DNA from 3 places in the Azorhizobium sp. AG788 genome. Region 3 is predicted to be linked to each of the others. Evidence: predicted binding sites of a transcription regulator. Region 3 holds the regulator's gene; each other region holds the start of a gene.
What was found. The regulator PhoB, encoded in region 3, activates phosphate uptake and scavenging genes when phosphate is short. The targets are predictions, from matches to a motif close to TGTCATNNANCTGTCAT.
Positions count from the first base shown of each region.

Region 1: DFO45_RS13990 (alkaline phosphatase) is a predicted target of PhoB. The motif match lies at 1,902-1,918, and genes of this name have one in related genera.
Region 2: DFO45_RS22685 (alpha-D-ribose 1-methylphosphonate 5-triphosphate diphosphatase) is a predicted target of PhoB. The motif match lies at 2,688-2,704, and genes of this name have one in related genera.

Region 1 is NZ_SOBM01000005.1:83,602-88,402, reverse strand. It holds gene DFO45_RS13990 (alkaline phosphatase) at 120-1,862, opposite strand; gene DFO45_RS13985 (flavin reductase family protein) at 1,967-2,590, opposite strand; gene mgtA (magnesium-translocating P-type ATPase) at 2,844-4,801, shown strand, end outside.
Region 2 is NZ_SOBM01000010.1:52,593-57,393, forward strand. It holds gene DFO45_RS22675 (chloramphenicol acetyltransferase) at 1-618, opposite strand, end outside; gene DFO45_RS22680 (DUF1045 domain-containing protein) at 728-1,423, opposite strand; gene DFO45_RS22685 (alpha-D-ribose 1-methylphosphonate 5-triphosphate diphosphatase) at 1,495-2,625, opposite strand; gene DFO45_RS22690 (hypothetical protein) at 2,820-4,385, opposite strand; gene argB (acetylglutamate kinase) at 4,770-4,801, shown strand, end outside.
Region 3 is NZ_SOBM01000001.1:180,669-185,469, forward strand. It holds gene pstA (phosphate ABC transporter permease PstA) at 1-314, shown strand, start outside; gene pstB (phosphate ABC transporter ATP-binding protein PstB) at 412-1,206, shown strand; gene phoU (phosphate signaling complex protein PhoU) at 1,227-1,955, shown strand; gene phoB (phosphate regulon transcriptional regulator PhoB) at 1,962-2,663, shown strand; gene DFO45_RS00870 (hypothetical protein) at 2,729-3,067, shown strand; gene DFO45_RS00875 (hypothetical protein) at 3,178-3,486, shown strand; gene DFO45_RS00880 (GcrA family cell cycle regulator) at 3,590-4,117, opposite strand; gene DFO45_RS00885 (aspartate aminotransferase family protein) at 4,459-4,801, shown strand, end outside.

The sequences.
Region 1 (4,801 bases), on a different contig from region 3:
AGGTCTGGGTGTCGGGGCTCGTAAAGGGCATCACTTCGGGCGTGGTGCCGGCCCCCGGGCGTTCTACCTCCCACCCAACCCTCCCACGCAAGGGGGGAGGGCTTTTAAGGGGGATGGGCTCAGTTCTTGGCCGGGGCGAGGGCCATCACGTCCACCAGAACGCGATAGACGTCGCTCTCTTCCATGTAGCCCTTGAAGCCGTCGGCACCGGCGCCGGTGGCCTGCAGCACCACGTCATCCACCGCATGGACGGCGGTGTCGGCGGAGCGGGGGAGGTTCCCTTCCCGGAAGGTGGCGCCGGGCACATTCTTGTAGGCCTCATTGGCCACGTACTGCTTCTTCTCGTTCTGCACCGCCGGATCGAACGGGCCGTTCATCTTCGGGCGCCAGGTCTCGTAATAGTCCGGATAGTTGGACGCGAAGACCGCGAGACGGCGGGAGACGTCCACCTTGTCGGGGAAACCGTCGCCGTTCTTGTCCTCATAGTTCGGGAAGCCGGCGTCCGCATAGACGCCCACCTTGTCCCGCATGTCCAGGCCGGGCTTGTTGTCGTCGATGGTGCCGATGATGGAGATGCCGTGGGTGTGGTCGCCGGTCACGACGATGAGCGTGTCCGGATGGGTCTTCAGGAATTCGATGCCGACGCCCACCGCCTGATCGAACTCGATGGTTTCGAACAGCGCCCGCTCCCAGTCCATGGGATGGGACATCTTGTCGATGGAGGCGCCTTCCACCATCAGGAAGAAGCCGTCCGGATTCTTGGCGAGCTGGTTCAGCGCGACCTTGGTCATTTCCACGAGGCCAGGCTGGTTCGGGAACTTCTCCACCGTGCCCTTCTTCAGGAACTCGCGGTCGAGCGTCACGTCCATGTTGGCGGGGTGGAACAGGCCGAGGATCTTGCCGGTGTTGGTGCCGGCGGCAGCGGTGAGCTCCGTCTTGTCGGTGGCGAGGGTGTAGCCCGCATCCTTGAAGAGCTGGATATAGTCCTTGTCGTCCTTGCGCTTGGAGCCGGGCGTCGTCTTCGGCAGGAAGTAGGCCGAGCCGCCGCCCAGCACCACGTCCGGCTTCACATCCAGCATCATGCCGACGATGTCGGCCTTGTCGGCGCGGGCGCGGGTGTGGGCGACCACGGCGGCGGGGGTGGCATCCTCCACCTCGGCGCCGGTGACGATGCCCACCGACTTCTTGGACGTGCGGCGGATGGCTTCCGCGATGGTCTCCACCTTGGGATCGTCCAGCGTGGACTTGGTGCGGTCCGCATAGACGCCGAGCGCGTTCACCGCCGTCTTGTGGCCCGTCATATAGGCCGACATGGTGTTGGCGCTGTCGGTGGCGATGGCGTTGGTCGACGACGTGCCGATGAAGGCCATCCGGTCGAAATCGTCGATGTTCAGGCGACCATTCGCCTTGCCCTCGGTCATGCCTTTGGACATGAGGCGGGCGCCCGTGCGGTGCGCCACGGAGAGGCCGTCACCGAGGAAGAAGATGACGTTCTTGGCCTTCGGGGTCGCCGCCGTGGCATAGACGTCCCAGGTCACGGTCTTGGTTTCGCCGCCGGCCTTCGCTTCCACCTTGTAGGTACCGGGCTTGGGGAAGGCGGCGGCGCGCAGGAGCACGGCCGAGGCGTTGACGCCCTCTTCCTTGGCGATGAAGTCGGGCTTCTTGCCCAGCACCTGCTCAACGGGCTGGCCGTTGATGGTGATGCTCACGTCCTGCGGCTGCACTTCCTTGTCGAACTCCACCTTTAGATCGAAGGGCGAGCCGGCGAGGATGGTGGCGCGGTCGAGCGGATAGATGGCGGTCGCGCCGGCGGTGCCGGCGAGAGCGGTGCTGAGGGCGAGAACTGCAAGAAGCCGGCGCATCGACGGGTTCTCCTAGGGGATGGCGCTGCGGCATCCCCTAGGCCGGTTGCATGACAGTTGCGTGAACATTGCGGCGTGCAAACGCTGCCTGCCGCTACGTCGTGTCAGGCCTTTGGGCGCTCCAGATCGAAGCGGGTCTCGGGCGTGACGGCTGCATAGGCGGTCGGTCCGCCCGCGCGAAGCACGATGCCGGCGCCGAACGTGTCGAAGATGCCGTCCTTCAGCAGATGCGGAGCAATGTGCACGCCGATCACCTCACCCAGAACGAGCCAGGCCTGGATGGGGGCGCCGGAGGCGCTGCGCAACTGGTGGATGTCGGCCACCTTGCACTCGAACTGCACCGGGCTTTCCGCGACGCGCGGCACATTGACGAGACGCGATTCGATCTTGGTGAGCCCCGCGCGCTCAAACTCGTCCTGGCCATAGGGCAGCGGGGCGCTGGTGTCGTTCATGCGGCCGACGAGGTCGCGCGTGACGATGTTCCAGACGAATTCACCCGTCTCCTGCACATTGCGCAGGCTGTCCTTCGGGCTGGTGCTGGAGAAGCCGATGATCGGCGGCTTGTAGTTGAAGGCATTGAAGAAGCTGTAGGGCGCGAGATTGATGCTGCCGTCCTTGCCGCGCGTCGAAACCCAGCCGATGGGGCGCGGGCCGATGATGGCGTTGAGGGGATCGTGGGGCAGGCCATGGCCCTTTGTGGGCTCGTAGAAGTGCGTGGCGTCGGTCATGGGGGCCTCCGGTCCGGCTGAGCCGGATCCGCAGAGAGGGATGAGGATGACGGACCATCGCCCAGCTTGACCGCTGGGGAAAGCCCCGAGCCGAGCGAGGCGCGCAGACCAGTGTCGCGCCCGTTGGTGCTTGTTTCCCGCCAGGTGACCGCCCCGACGTGCAAAAGCAGCAACGGAGGTTGAGCGGGCGCAAGGACGCGCAGAGCCGGAGCCGTCAAATAGGGGCCTCTTCCCATTTGCGGATCGGCCGCCCATGACCGCGCTTCCTTCCACCGCCCATCTGCGTGCCGGCGCCGCTCCCACGGGTGCGCATTCCGAGGCGCCCTTCTGGGTGCGGGGCGCGGCTGCCCAATTGGAGATGCTCGCCTCCCGGCCCGAGGGGCTGACGGCCGCCGAGGCGGCGGAGCGGCTGGCCAGCCATGGTCCCAACGTGGCGGTTGCCGCCGGGCGCAAGTCGCTCCTCGCCAAGCTCGTGAAGCGGCTGACGGAGCCGCTGGTCGCCATTCTGCTGATTGCCGCCGGCGTCTCGGGTGCGACGGGGGACTGGCAGAGCTTCGTCATCATCCTGCTCATCGTCCTCTTTTCCATCGGTCTCGACCTGTTCCAGGAGGAAAAGGCGGAAGCGGCCGTTGAAGCGCTCAAGCGGTCCGTGGCCGTCTCGGCCCGTGTGCGGCGGGGTGGGCAGGCCATCGCCATCCCCGTACGGGAGGTGGTGCCGGGCGACGTGGTGGAACTGACGGCCGGTGATCTGGTGCCCGCCGACGGCATCCTGCTCTCCAGCCGCGGCGCGCTGGCCAACGAGGTGGCCCTGACCGGCGAAGCCTATGGGGCGGAGAAGGCGGCGGGGGATTGCGCGGCCCTCGACATCGCCGAGGCGACGAACGCGCTGTTTGCCGGCACCAGCATCGTCGGCGGCGTGGCGGTGATGCTGGTGACCGCCACGGGAGCCGACACCCGCTTCGGGCATGTGGCGGCCTCTGTGCAGGCCAAGGTGGCGCCGGGCGCCTTCGAGCGTGGCATCCATGGCCTCGGGATGCTCATCCTGCGGCTCACCGGCTTTCTGGTGCTGTTTGTTCTGCTGACGCAACTTCTCAAGCAGGGCCTCACGCTGGAAGCCTTCCTGTTCGCGGTGGCGCTCGCGGTCGGCCTGACGCCGGAACTGCTGCCCATGGTGACCACCGTCACGCTCTCGCGGGGCGCGGTGCGCATGGCGGCGCGGCAGGTGGTGGTGAAGCGGCTGGCGGCCATCCATGACCTCGGCGCCATGGATGTGCTCTGCACCGACAAGACGGGGACGCTGACGCAGGCGCGTATCGCGCTGGTGGGCAGCTTCGATGCGGAAGGGCTGGAGAGCCCGCGGGCGGTCGAGGCGGGGCGGCTCAACAGCCGCTTCGTCAGCGGCCTGCATAGCAATCTGGACGACGCTCTTCTCGCCGACGCGCCTGCGGATGCTGGATCCCTGCGCTGTCTTGCCGACCGCCCCTTCGACTTCGATACGCGTCGGGCGACCGTCCTGCTGTCAGAGGGCCCCTCCCGCCGTCTCGTCACCAAGGGCGCGGCGGAGATGGTGCTGCCGCTGTGCCATGCCTATGCGCGGCAGGATGGCACGCTGGCGCCGCTCGATGCCGGCGCACGCGCGCGCCTCTCGGAGAGGATGGAGGCCAAGGGGCGAGAGGGCTTCCGCCTCCTCGCCGTGGCTTCGGCGCCTGCCGATGATGCGCTGGCGGACGTCGAGGAGGCGGGCGCGCCCTATGTCTTCCTCGGCTGCCTCGTCTTTCTCGATCCGCCGAAAGACAGCGCGACGGAGGCGATCGCCCGGCTCGCGGCGGCGGGTGTGCGGGTGAAGATCGTTTCCGGCGACGCGGGGGCCGTCGTCCGGCATCTGGTGGAGACACTGCACCTGCCGGCCTCCGGCCTGCTCACCGGCGCCGAGATGGAGGACATGAGCGACCTTGCGCTTGCGGCGGCGGTGGAGAAGACGGATCTCTTCGTGCGTGTGTCGCCCGAGCAGAAGAGCCGCATCGTCCGCGCGCTTCGGGCCCGAGGGCATACGGTCGGCTTCATCGGCGACGGCATCAATGACGCCCCCGCGATCCATGCGGCGGATGTGGGGCTCTCCGTGGATGGCGGCACGGATGTGGCGCGCGAGGCGGCGGACATCATCCTCCTCGCTCCGGACCTCGGCGTGCTGGCAGATGGCGTGCGCGAGGG
Region 2 (4,801 bases), on a different contig from region 3:
CGCCTGTCCCTCATATTTCTCAAGGAAGCCTTCCACGGGCAGCGCGCGGAAATCCTCCAGCGCGGCGCGCAGCGACCCATGGTCCCAGTCCCACCAGGCGAGCGCCTGAAGGCGTTCCGCAATGGTCTCGGGAAAGCGCCATTTCACGATGCGCGCCGGCACACCGGCCACGATGGCATAGGGCGGCACGTCCTTCGTGACGACAGCGCCCGCAGCCACCACGGCACCGGTTCCGATGGTGCGGCCGGGCAGGATGACGGCGCCATGTCCGACCCAGATGTCATGACCGAGCGTCACGCCATGGTCACGCCGCCACTGGAAGAAGTCCGGCTCGTCCTGGGCATCGTCGAAATAGGTGGAGGCGCGATAGGTGAAATGGGACTGGCTGGCCCGCCACATGGGGTGGTTGCCGGGATTGATGCGCGTCAGCGCCGCGATGGAGCAGAACTTGCCCACCTGCGTGTAGGCCATGTCGCTGTCATGCTCGATGTAGGAATAGTCCCCCATCGCCACTTCCAGCAGCTTCACCCGCGCGCCCACCTCCGTATAGCGGCCGAGGCTTGAGTCCTTCACGCTGGCGGTGGGGTCGATGAGAGGGGCGAGGCCGAGCTTCTTCATGACAGTCCTGTCTCCGGAGGCGGCGGAAAATGCGACGCCCCGATGACAGCCGTACGACGGTCCGACGGCCCGGGCGGACTGCCGCCACGTTCGCGCCTCGAAGCCCGGCTCAGGCGCCCAGCGGCGCGCGGTGGAGAATGCGGAAGCGCATGCCCGGCGCCTCCTGCACATAGAGCGCCGCATCCTCCACCTTGACGGGCAGGTGCGCCCCGCTGGCCGCATAAGCGTCACACAGCGCCTGCGTGGCCCGGCCCAGCGCCGGCTCCGCCAGAGCGGAGGAGAGTGTCATGTGGAAGCGGAATTCCTCCCGCACATAAGGGTAGCCGTAGCGGTGCAGATAGGCGAGCTGGCGCGCCGAGAGGCGCTCCGGCTTGCGGCGGGCGATCTCCGCTTCGCTGAGCGGCGCCCGCAAGGCGTCCAGTTCCTCCGCCGCATCCGCCGCCAGATCCTCCAGCGCCGGGACCGGCGCCGGCGGCACGAGGGCGATGAAGGTGCCGATCTGGCGGACCTCCAGCGGCGGCAGCTCGAAGGGGTGATGCCCGGCCGCAAAGCGCGCGAGCGCGGCGAAGAGGTCGGTCTCGTCCGCGCCCTCCGCCAACCGGAAGGGCGCCTTCAGCGTGCCGTGGAAGCCGTAGCGGCGGGGCTCGTGGGTCTGCTCGAACCATTCCTCCGCCGTGAAGCCGGCAAGGGCGGGCGGGGCGATGTCCTCGCCCGTCTCGGCATCATAGCCGACCACGGACGAGCCGAAGCGCCACAAAGGGCTGTCGGGGGGCGGCGCGAGATAGATGGCATAGCGAACGGACACGCTGCGGCTCCCCGGACAAAGGCGTCGTTTCTGCTTAACGGCCGGCCGGGCCGGAGGGAAGGCAGGCAGCCTCAGAACACCCGGGCGCCTTCCACCTGCACCTCGCGCACCACCGGCGTCGGGCCGACGATGCGGAAGCGCAGGAGGTCCGCCCGGAGCCCCGGCGCGAGGCGGCCGCGATCGGAGAGGCCCGCAAGGTCCGCCGGGCGGGCGGTCACAAGGGCGAGAGCCCGCGGCAGGCTCACGCCGTCCTGCGAGAGCTTCACCGCCGCCTGCAGCATGCTGGCCGGCACGTAATCGGAAGCGAGCGCATCGAGCAGGCCCGCCGCCACCAGATCCTTCATGGCGACGCCGCCCGAATGGGAGCCGCCGCGCACCACGTTGGGCGCCCCGCCGATGGTGGTGAGCCCCTCCGCATGGGCGGCATGGGCCGCTTCCTGCGTGGTGGGGAACTCGGAAATGGTGCAGCCGGCGGCCTTGGCGTCGGCCACATGCTCGGGCGTCGTGTCGTCATGGCTCGCCAGCGCCACGCCCGCGTCGCGCAGCAGCGCCGCCAGCCGGTCGAAATTGGCCGCCACCGCCGCCTGTCCGCGGGCCGTGCGCTCGGCAAGTTCCCGCTCCACATCCTCGGTGGTCTTGCCGATGCCGAGCAGATAGGTGCGCAACTGGTCCACATTGCGCCACTGCCGGGCACCCGGCGTGTGGTCCATGAGCGAGGCAAGGCCGAGACGGCCCCGGTTCAGCTCGGGCTCGGCCAGTTCCAGCAGGCCTGGGTCGGTGAGTTCGCAGCGCAGGTGGATGTGGTGGTCGGCCCGGAAATAGGGTGCGCCCTCCTCCACCGCATCCAGCATGATGGTGAAGAGTTCCTTCCGCGCGGACTTGGTCTGGTCGAAGCCGCCAGCGCAGATGGCGTCGAACACGGTGGTGATGCCCGCCGCCACCGTCTGCCCGTCATGGGCGAGCGCCGCCGCCCGCGCGTCCGGCCAGATGACCTTCGGCCGCGGCACGAAATGATTCTCCAACGCGTCCGTGTGCAGATCGATGAGGCCGGGGGCGAGATAGTCGCCCGCGCAATCCACCGCACCCGAGAGGGACGAGCGCCCCTCTTCCACCGCCGCGATGCGCCCGTCCCGCACCACCAGCGTGCCGTCGATCACCTCATCCTCGAGCACGAGCCGGGCATTGGTGAAGACGGTTTCCATGGGGCGGACCTTTCGGGCTGGGCGGGGAGCGGCACGCGGAGCCGGCCTCGTGTCATGCCTTCATGACGGGCCGGTGACACTTGGAGGGCGATCCGAGCGGAGCGAACCAATCCGCCCGGTGAATCGCCCTCTAAACTCGAGAAAGAGAACGCGTGATCCGATCAGGTTGCGATGCAATCTGACCGGCGCGTGCTCTAGTGGAGCGGCGCGGGCGGGATGACCTTGTAAAGCTGGAACCGGTCGCCCGCATAGACGAGTTCAAGCCGGTCGGGATCGGGGTTGGGATCGCCAGGCTCGGTGAACAGCAGATAGACATAGTCGAAATGCTGCGGCCAGTAATCCCAGTAGCGCGGGCCGCCGGGCGTGCCGTCTTCCTCGGTTACCAGAAGCTGCTCGACGCTGGGCGGGGTGCCGTCCTCGGTGTCCACCCAGTCCGTATAGGGCTTGTGCACGCGCAGGATCTGCTTGCCCGGCACCGTGAAAGCGGTGGTCACCAGCGAGGAGCGCTCGATGATGGCAAGGCAGGCCGCATGGACAAGGCCGAGGTCGGTGGCCGCCGAGCCGCCCCACGGGTCGGCATAGGCCACCAACACCTTGGAGCCGCGCTTGATCTTGGCGATGGAGTCGTGGAACGCCACCGTCCATTGCGTGAGGTTGTTCCACACCATCTGCACTTCGGTGACGCGGACCGCCACCAGCAGCACCAGCATCACCGCAAAGCCCCGCTGGGCGAGGCGGTGGCGCAGGTCGATCTGGATGGAGGCGATGACCATGAAGGCGATGGCGACCGGCATGCGCTGGTCGGCCATGTAGGTGGCGAACACGGTGCGCGGCAGGGCGAGATAGACCGCCCCCGCGATCACCAGCAGGAAGAACAGGAAGGTGTGGGTGCGCAGCAGCCGGTGCCGCACCGCCCAGGCCGCCGCCAGCACGATGACGGCGGTGAGCGCGAAGGCGACGAAGTCGTAATAGACGTTGATGACGAATTCGAGCCCGTCGATCTTGCCGCGCGGCTCCCAGTAATTCTCCCCCTTGAGGCCCCAGGTGGGGCTCATCAGCAGCAGCGGCACCGTGAGCGCGAAGGGGAAGCCCGCCGTGACGAACGCCACCAGCCGGCCCTTGAGCGCCCCGCCCTTGCGGTCGAACAGCCGCATCAGCTCGTAGGAGAGGATGCCGACGCCATACACGCCCGTCGCGAAGAGGTGGCAGAAGAACAGGGCGAGGACGAACAGGCAGGAGACCGCATAGCGCCACGGCCAGGGCTTGTCCCGCAGCATCACCCAGCTGGCGAGGCCGCACAGGCACAGGCCGATGCCGAAGATGTAGTTCATCACCCCGATGAGGAAAATGTTGTTGTAGAGCAGCGGGAAGGCCACCAGCGGGATGGCCGACCAACTGCCGAACAGCGCCCGGTGGAGGTACATGGTGCCGAAGATGATGAGCGCGAAGCACATCAGCGTGTACATCTCGCCGGCCACATAGATGTCGGCAAAGCGGTCCAGCAGCGGGACCACCATGTCCATCATCAGATTGGGCAGGACGCTCCATTCCAGGAAATAGAAGCGCGCGAGGTCCGGATCCTTCGGGGTCGCGATCACCTTCATCCGCGCCAGATGATTCACATAGTCGGACAGCGGCGGCAGCGGATGGGTGACGATGGGGATCGCCACGAGCACGAAGCAGACGAGCGACAGCAGCAGGATCAGGCGCGGCGACAGATCGAGGGCCCGGCGGGGAGGAAGCGGAGCTTTGGGCGACATGGGCCTTCGGAAAATCAGGCGGGGAAATTCCAGCAGGGCATTAACCGGCTCTGAGGCCAGCGCAAGGGCTTTATTGTGGTGGTTCCGTGGCTGTGCGCCTCCTGTACCGCCGTCGGCGGGCCCCGGCTTCCCCCGTGCGGGCGAAACCGCTAGAAGGGCGCCCGGTGGCGGACCTTCCCGTGAGGGACCGCCGGCCCGGACATGCGGGCGGCCGGCTCCGGGAGGAACGGCTGTCCCGGCTTCGGGAACACGCCGCCCGCAGATTTCCCGATGCCCCGCGGCGCGGGGACGAAAATCTGCAACACACAGGAGTTAAGCCGGCGGAGCGCTGGCCAGCCAGCGACAGCCTGCTTTCAAGATCGCCCTCCAAGATCAGGCCCATCCATGAGCGCGTCCATCGCCGACAATGTCGCGGA
Region 3 (4,801 bases):
GCGCGCCGCAGTGGAAGGTGGTCATGATGGTGACGTGGCGCGCGGCCCGCGCCGGCATCGTCACGGGCGTGCTGCTGGCCATCGCCCGCGCCGCCGGCGAGACGGCGCCGCTGCTCTTCACCTCGCTCGGCAACAATTCCTGGTCGGTGGACCTGTCCAAGCCGATGGCCAGCCTGCCGATCGCCATCTATCAGTATGCCGGCAGCCCCTTCGACGACTGGGTGGCCCTGGCCTGGGCCGGCGCGCTGCTCATCACGGTGGGCGTGCTGGTGCTCAATGTGGTGTCGCGGCTCGTCCTGGCGCGGTCGCACTGACCGGGCCGGCTTCCCTACGCAATTCCGCCCGCTGCGCCGGGCCCCGAGATCCGAACGAGGCTAGACCATGACTTCCGCCGTCGATCCGAACCTCAGCATGTCCACCAGCGTGTCGGCCAAGCCCGGCGCCCCGGACGCGCCGACGAAGATTCAGGTCAACAAGCTGAACTTCTACTACGGGCAGAACCACGCCCTGAAGAACATCAACTTCACCATCCCGGAGAAGCGCGTGACGGCCATGATCGGCCCGTCCGGCTGCGGAAAGTCCACGCTGCTGCGCGTCTTCAACCGCATGTACGACCTCTATCCCGGCCAGCGCGCCGAGGGCGAGGTCATGTTCGACGGCGTGAACGTGGTGGGCAAGGATCTGGACTCCACTGTGGTGCGCAGCCGCATCGGCATGGTGTTCCAGAAGCCGACGCCCTTCCCCATGTCCATCTATGACAACATCGCCTTCGGCGTGCGCCTGCACGAGAGCCTGTCCAAGTCGCAGATGGACGAGCGCGTCGAGAGCTGCCTGCGCAAGGCGGCGATCTGGGAAGAGACCAAGGACCGTCTCCACACCTCCGCGCTCGGCATGTCCGGCGGCCAGCAGCAGCGCCTGTGCATCGCCCGCACCATCGCGGTGAAGCCGGAAGTCATCCTGCTGGACGAGCCCACCTCGGCGCTCGATCCGATCTCCACCTCGAAGATCGAGGATCTGATCGACGAGCTGAAGCAGGAATTCACGATCGTCATCGTGACCCATAACATGCAGCAGGCGGCGCGCTGCGCCGACCGCACGGCGTTCTTCTACCTCGGCGAACTGGTGGAGGTCGGCCCCTCGGACGTGATCTTCACCAATCCGAAGGAGATCAAGACGCGCGACTACATCACTGGCCGGTTCGGCTGACGCGGCACGGGGAGGTTTTGATGCCTGAACATACTGTTTCCTCTTTCGATGCCGAGCTGAAGGAACTGGGCCGCAAGATCGTCGAGATGGGCGGCCAGGCCGAGCGTCTGGTGGCCGATTCCGTCGGCGCCCTGATCCGCCGGGACGGCACCGCCGCCCAGCGCGTGGTGGTGATGGACGCTGCCATCGACCACATGCAGCGCGACATCGAGGAAAAGGCGGTGCTGGTCATCGCCAAGCGCCAGCCCATGGCCAGCGACCTGCGGGACATCGTGGCCACCCTGCGCATCTCCAACGATCTGGAGCGCATCGGTGACCTCGCCAAGAACGTCGGCAAGCGCGTGCTGGCCATCGAGGGCGAATACCACCCGCAGAAGCTGGTGCGCGGCGTCGAGCACATGACCGACCTCGTGCTTGAGCAGCTCAAGGAAGTGCTGGACGCCTATGCCGGCCGCGACGAGGCCAAGGCGCTCGAGGTGTGGCGCAAGGATGCCAGCGTCGACACCATGTACACCTCGCTGTTCCGCGAACTCCTCACCTACATGATGGAAGATCCGCGCAACATCTCCGTGTGCACGCACCTCCTGTTCTGTGCCAAGAACATCGAGCGCATCGGCGACCATGCCACCAATGTGGCCGAGACCGTCTATTACATGGTCACCGGCAACATGCTCTCCGACGATCGTCCGAAGGCGGACGCGTCCAGCGAGACCACGGTGACCTTCCCCACCCGCACCCTTCAGGGGTAAGCCAACGTGCCTGCGCGCATTCTGATCATCGAGGACGAGGAGCCGCTGACGCTCCTCCTGCGGTACAACCTCGAGAGCGAGGGTTACGCCGTCGACAATGTGGGGCGGGGTGATGAAGCCGAGACGCGGCTGCGCGAGAGCGTGCCCGATCTCGTCATCCTCGACTGGATGCTGCCAGGCCTTTCGGGCATCGAGCTCTGTCGCCGGCTGCGCACGCGGCCGGAGACGGAGCGCCTGCCCGTCATCATGCTGACCGCCCGTGGCGAAGAGACCGAGCGGGTGCGCGGCCTTGCCACCGGCGCCGACGATTATGTGGTGAAGCCCTTCTCCGTGCCGGAATTGCTGGCGCGCGTGCGGGCGCTGCTGCGCCGGGCCAAGCCCGAGCATGTGGCGACCCTGCTGCGGGCCGGCGACATCGAGCTCGACCGCGAGACCCATCGGGTCCACCGCTCGGGCCGCGAGGTGCATCTCGGTCCGACCGAGTTCCGCCTGCTCGAATTCCTGATGCAGAGCCCCGGCCGCGTCTTCTCCCGCGAGCAGTTGCTCGACGGCGTGTGGGGCCAGGACGTCTATATCGACGAGCGCACCGTGGACGTGCATGTGGGCCGCCTGCGCAAGGCGATCAATCGCGGCCGCCAGCCCGATCCCATCCGCACCGTGCGCGGCGCCGGCTATTCCTTCAACGAAATGTTCGCCCGCGCCCATTGAGGGGCGCGGTGCGCCACGCCATCTGCCGTCCGATGGCCGCGTGGGTGGCGCGAGGGAGGCTGAGCATGGCAGGTGTGGTGCGCATGTCGGGTCGTTGCCTGAAGGCGGCGGCCCTCGCCCTGGCGCTGTTGCCTCCCTTCGCGTCCACCGGCGCACAGGCGCGGCCCAACACGCGCGCCATGACCTGCGACCAGGCGGCGCGGCTGGTCGCCCGGGCCGGCGGCATCGTGCTCGACACCTCCGCGACCACCTTCGACCGCTATGTGAGCGATTTGCGCTTCTGCATGCCGCAGCAGGCGCTGCGGCCGGCCTTCGAGCCGACGCGCGACAATCCGCAATGCTTCATCGGCTACACCTGCTACGACCCCGCCAAGGGAGACTGGCGCTGGGGCTGGGGCTGGTGAGCCGCCCGCTGGCAGCAGGCCGCGGCTGAGCCTATGTTGGAGCGGTCGCCGGAGACGGTGGCGAACGCCACAAGGGGCCGCGCCGAACGCGGCTGCGGGAGTTAAGGATCATGAACAACTGGTCGCGCGCTGTTCTGGCGCCGGTTCTGCTGGCCGGTGCCGTCGTCGCCTCCGGGGCGGCGCTTGCGCAGGGGCTGCCGGACAGCCGCAAGATGAGCTGTGCGCAGGCCACCGGCATGGTGCGCCAGCAGGGTGCCGTGGTGCTCGCCACATCTCAGCTGGTTTACGACCGCTATGTGGTGAGCGGGGCCTATTGCCCCATGGACCAGCAGACCAACCCGGCCTGGGTGCCGACCCGCGACAATCCGCAGTGCTTCGTGGGCTATACCTGCTACGATCCGACGCGGGACCGGCGCTGACGGATGCGCGCCCGGCGTGTCATCCGCGCCGGGCATCGTCTTCGACGGTCATAAGGCCCCTGAAAACCGAAGCCCCGCCGGAGCGGGGCTGGGTCAGGACAGATCAGAGACGGGCCACCCGGCGGTCCCGCCGGCGATCCTGGACCGGCTGGTAGGCCATCCGGGCATGGGTGGTGCAGTAGGGCATCCCGGGAAGGCTGCGTCCGCCGCAGAAATAGAAGGCGTCCGTCCCCGGTTCGCCCACCGGCCAGCGGCAGGTGGCTTCCGTGAGATTCATGATCGTGCAGCGCTGGCCCATCGGCACGATGTTGGCGGAGGGCTGAGCCTCCGGCGCGGGCGCCGGAGCGGTCTCCACCAGTTCCTCGAAGGCCGGGGCGAGGGCGGTGTTGCCGATGGTCGCCGGACGGGTCGGGGCCTGGGGGCGCGGTGCGGGCGCCTCGGGACGGGCGGCCTTGCGCGGACGGGCCGCGACGGCCGGAGCCTTTGCCCGGCCCGACAGGCCGAGACGGTGAACCTTGCCGATCACGGCATTACGCGTGATCCCGCCGAGTTCAGCCGCGATCTGGCTGGCCGACAGTCCTTCGCTCCAGAGCTTTTTCAAGAGTTCGACGCGCTCGTCGTTCCAGCTCATCGCTCGCCTCCTTGGCTGCCTCATCGAATCCCCGGCCGCTTCCTGCGACGCGCTGTCCGCGCGCAGGACTGGGGAGCCGACGCCACTTGGGAACGGTGCCGCACGACATCTCGTAGGCGGCGAGTGGGAAACTACAATATGGGGGCTGGGTCGCGAAGAGTCAGAATCACGCAGCCGGCTGTTTTCCCCAAGTCGTTGCGAAAACGTTAACCAAGCTAGGTATGTTGACCCCGCGTGGGCGATAGCTAGAATCACCCACGTCGGGCTGCCCCGCTTGGGCGGCCTTTTTCCGTTTGTCCCTGCGCCACTCCGGCGCTCAACCCTCGTGAGGAGGGGTTCCCGTGATATCCCCCGTTCTGCCGACCTATGCACGCATCAACCTGGAATTCGAGCGGGGAGAGGGCTGCTGGCTCGTGACGACGGACGGGCGACGTTATCTCGACTTCACCGCCGGCATCGCGGTCAATGTGCTGGGTCACGCCAATCCCTATCTGGCGCAGGCCCTGACCGAGCAGGCGGGCAAGCTCTGGCACACCTCGAACCTGTTCCGCATCGCCGGCGGCGAGCGGCTGGCCGAGCGCCTGACGCAGGCGACCTTCGCCGATACGGTCTTCTTCACCAATTCCGGTGCGGAAGCGCTGGAGTGCGCCATCAAGATGGCGCGCAAATACCAGTATGTCTCCG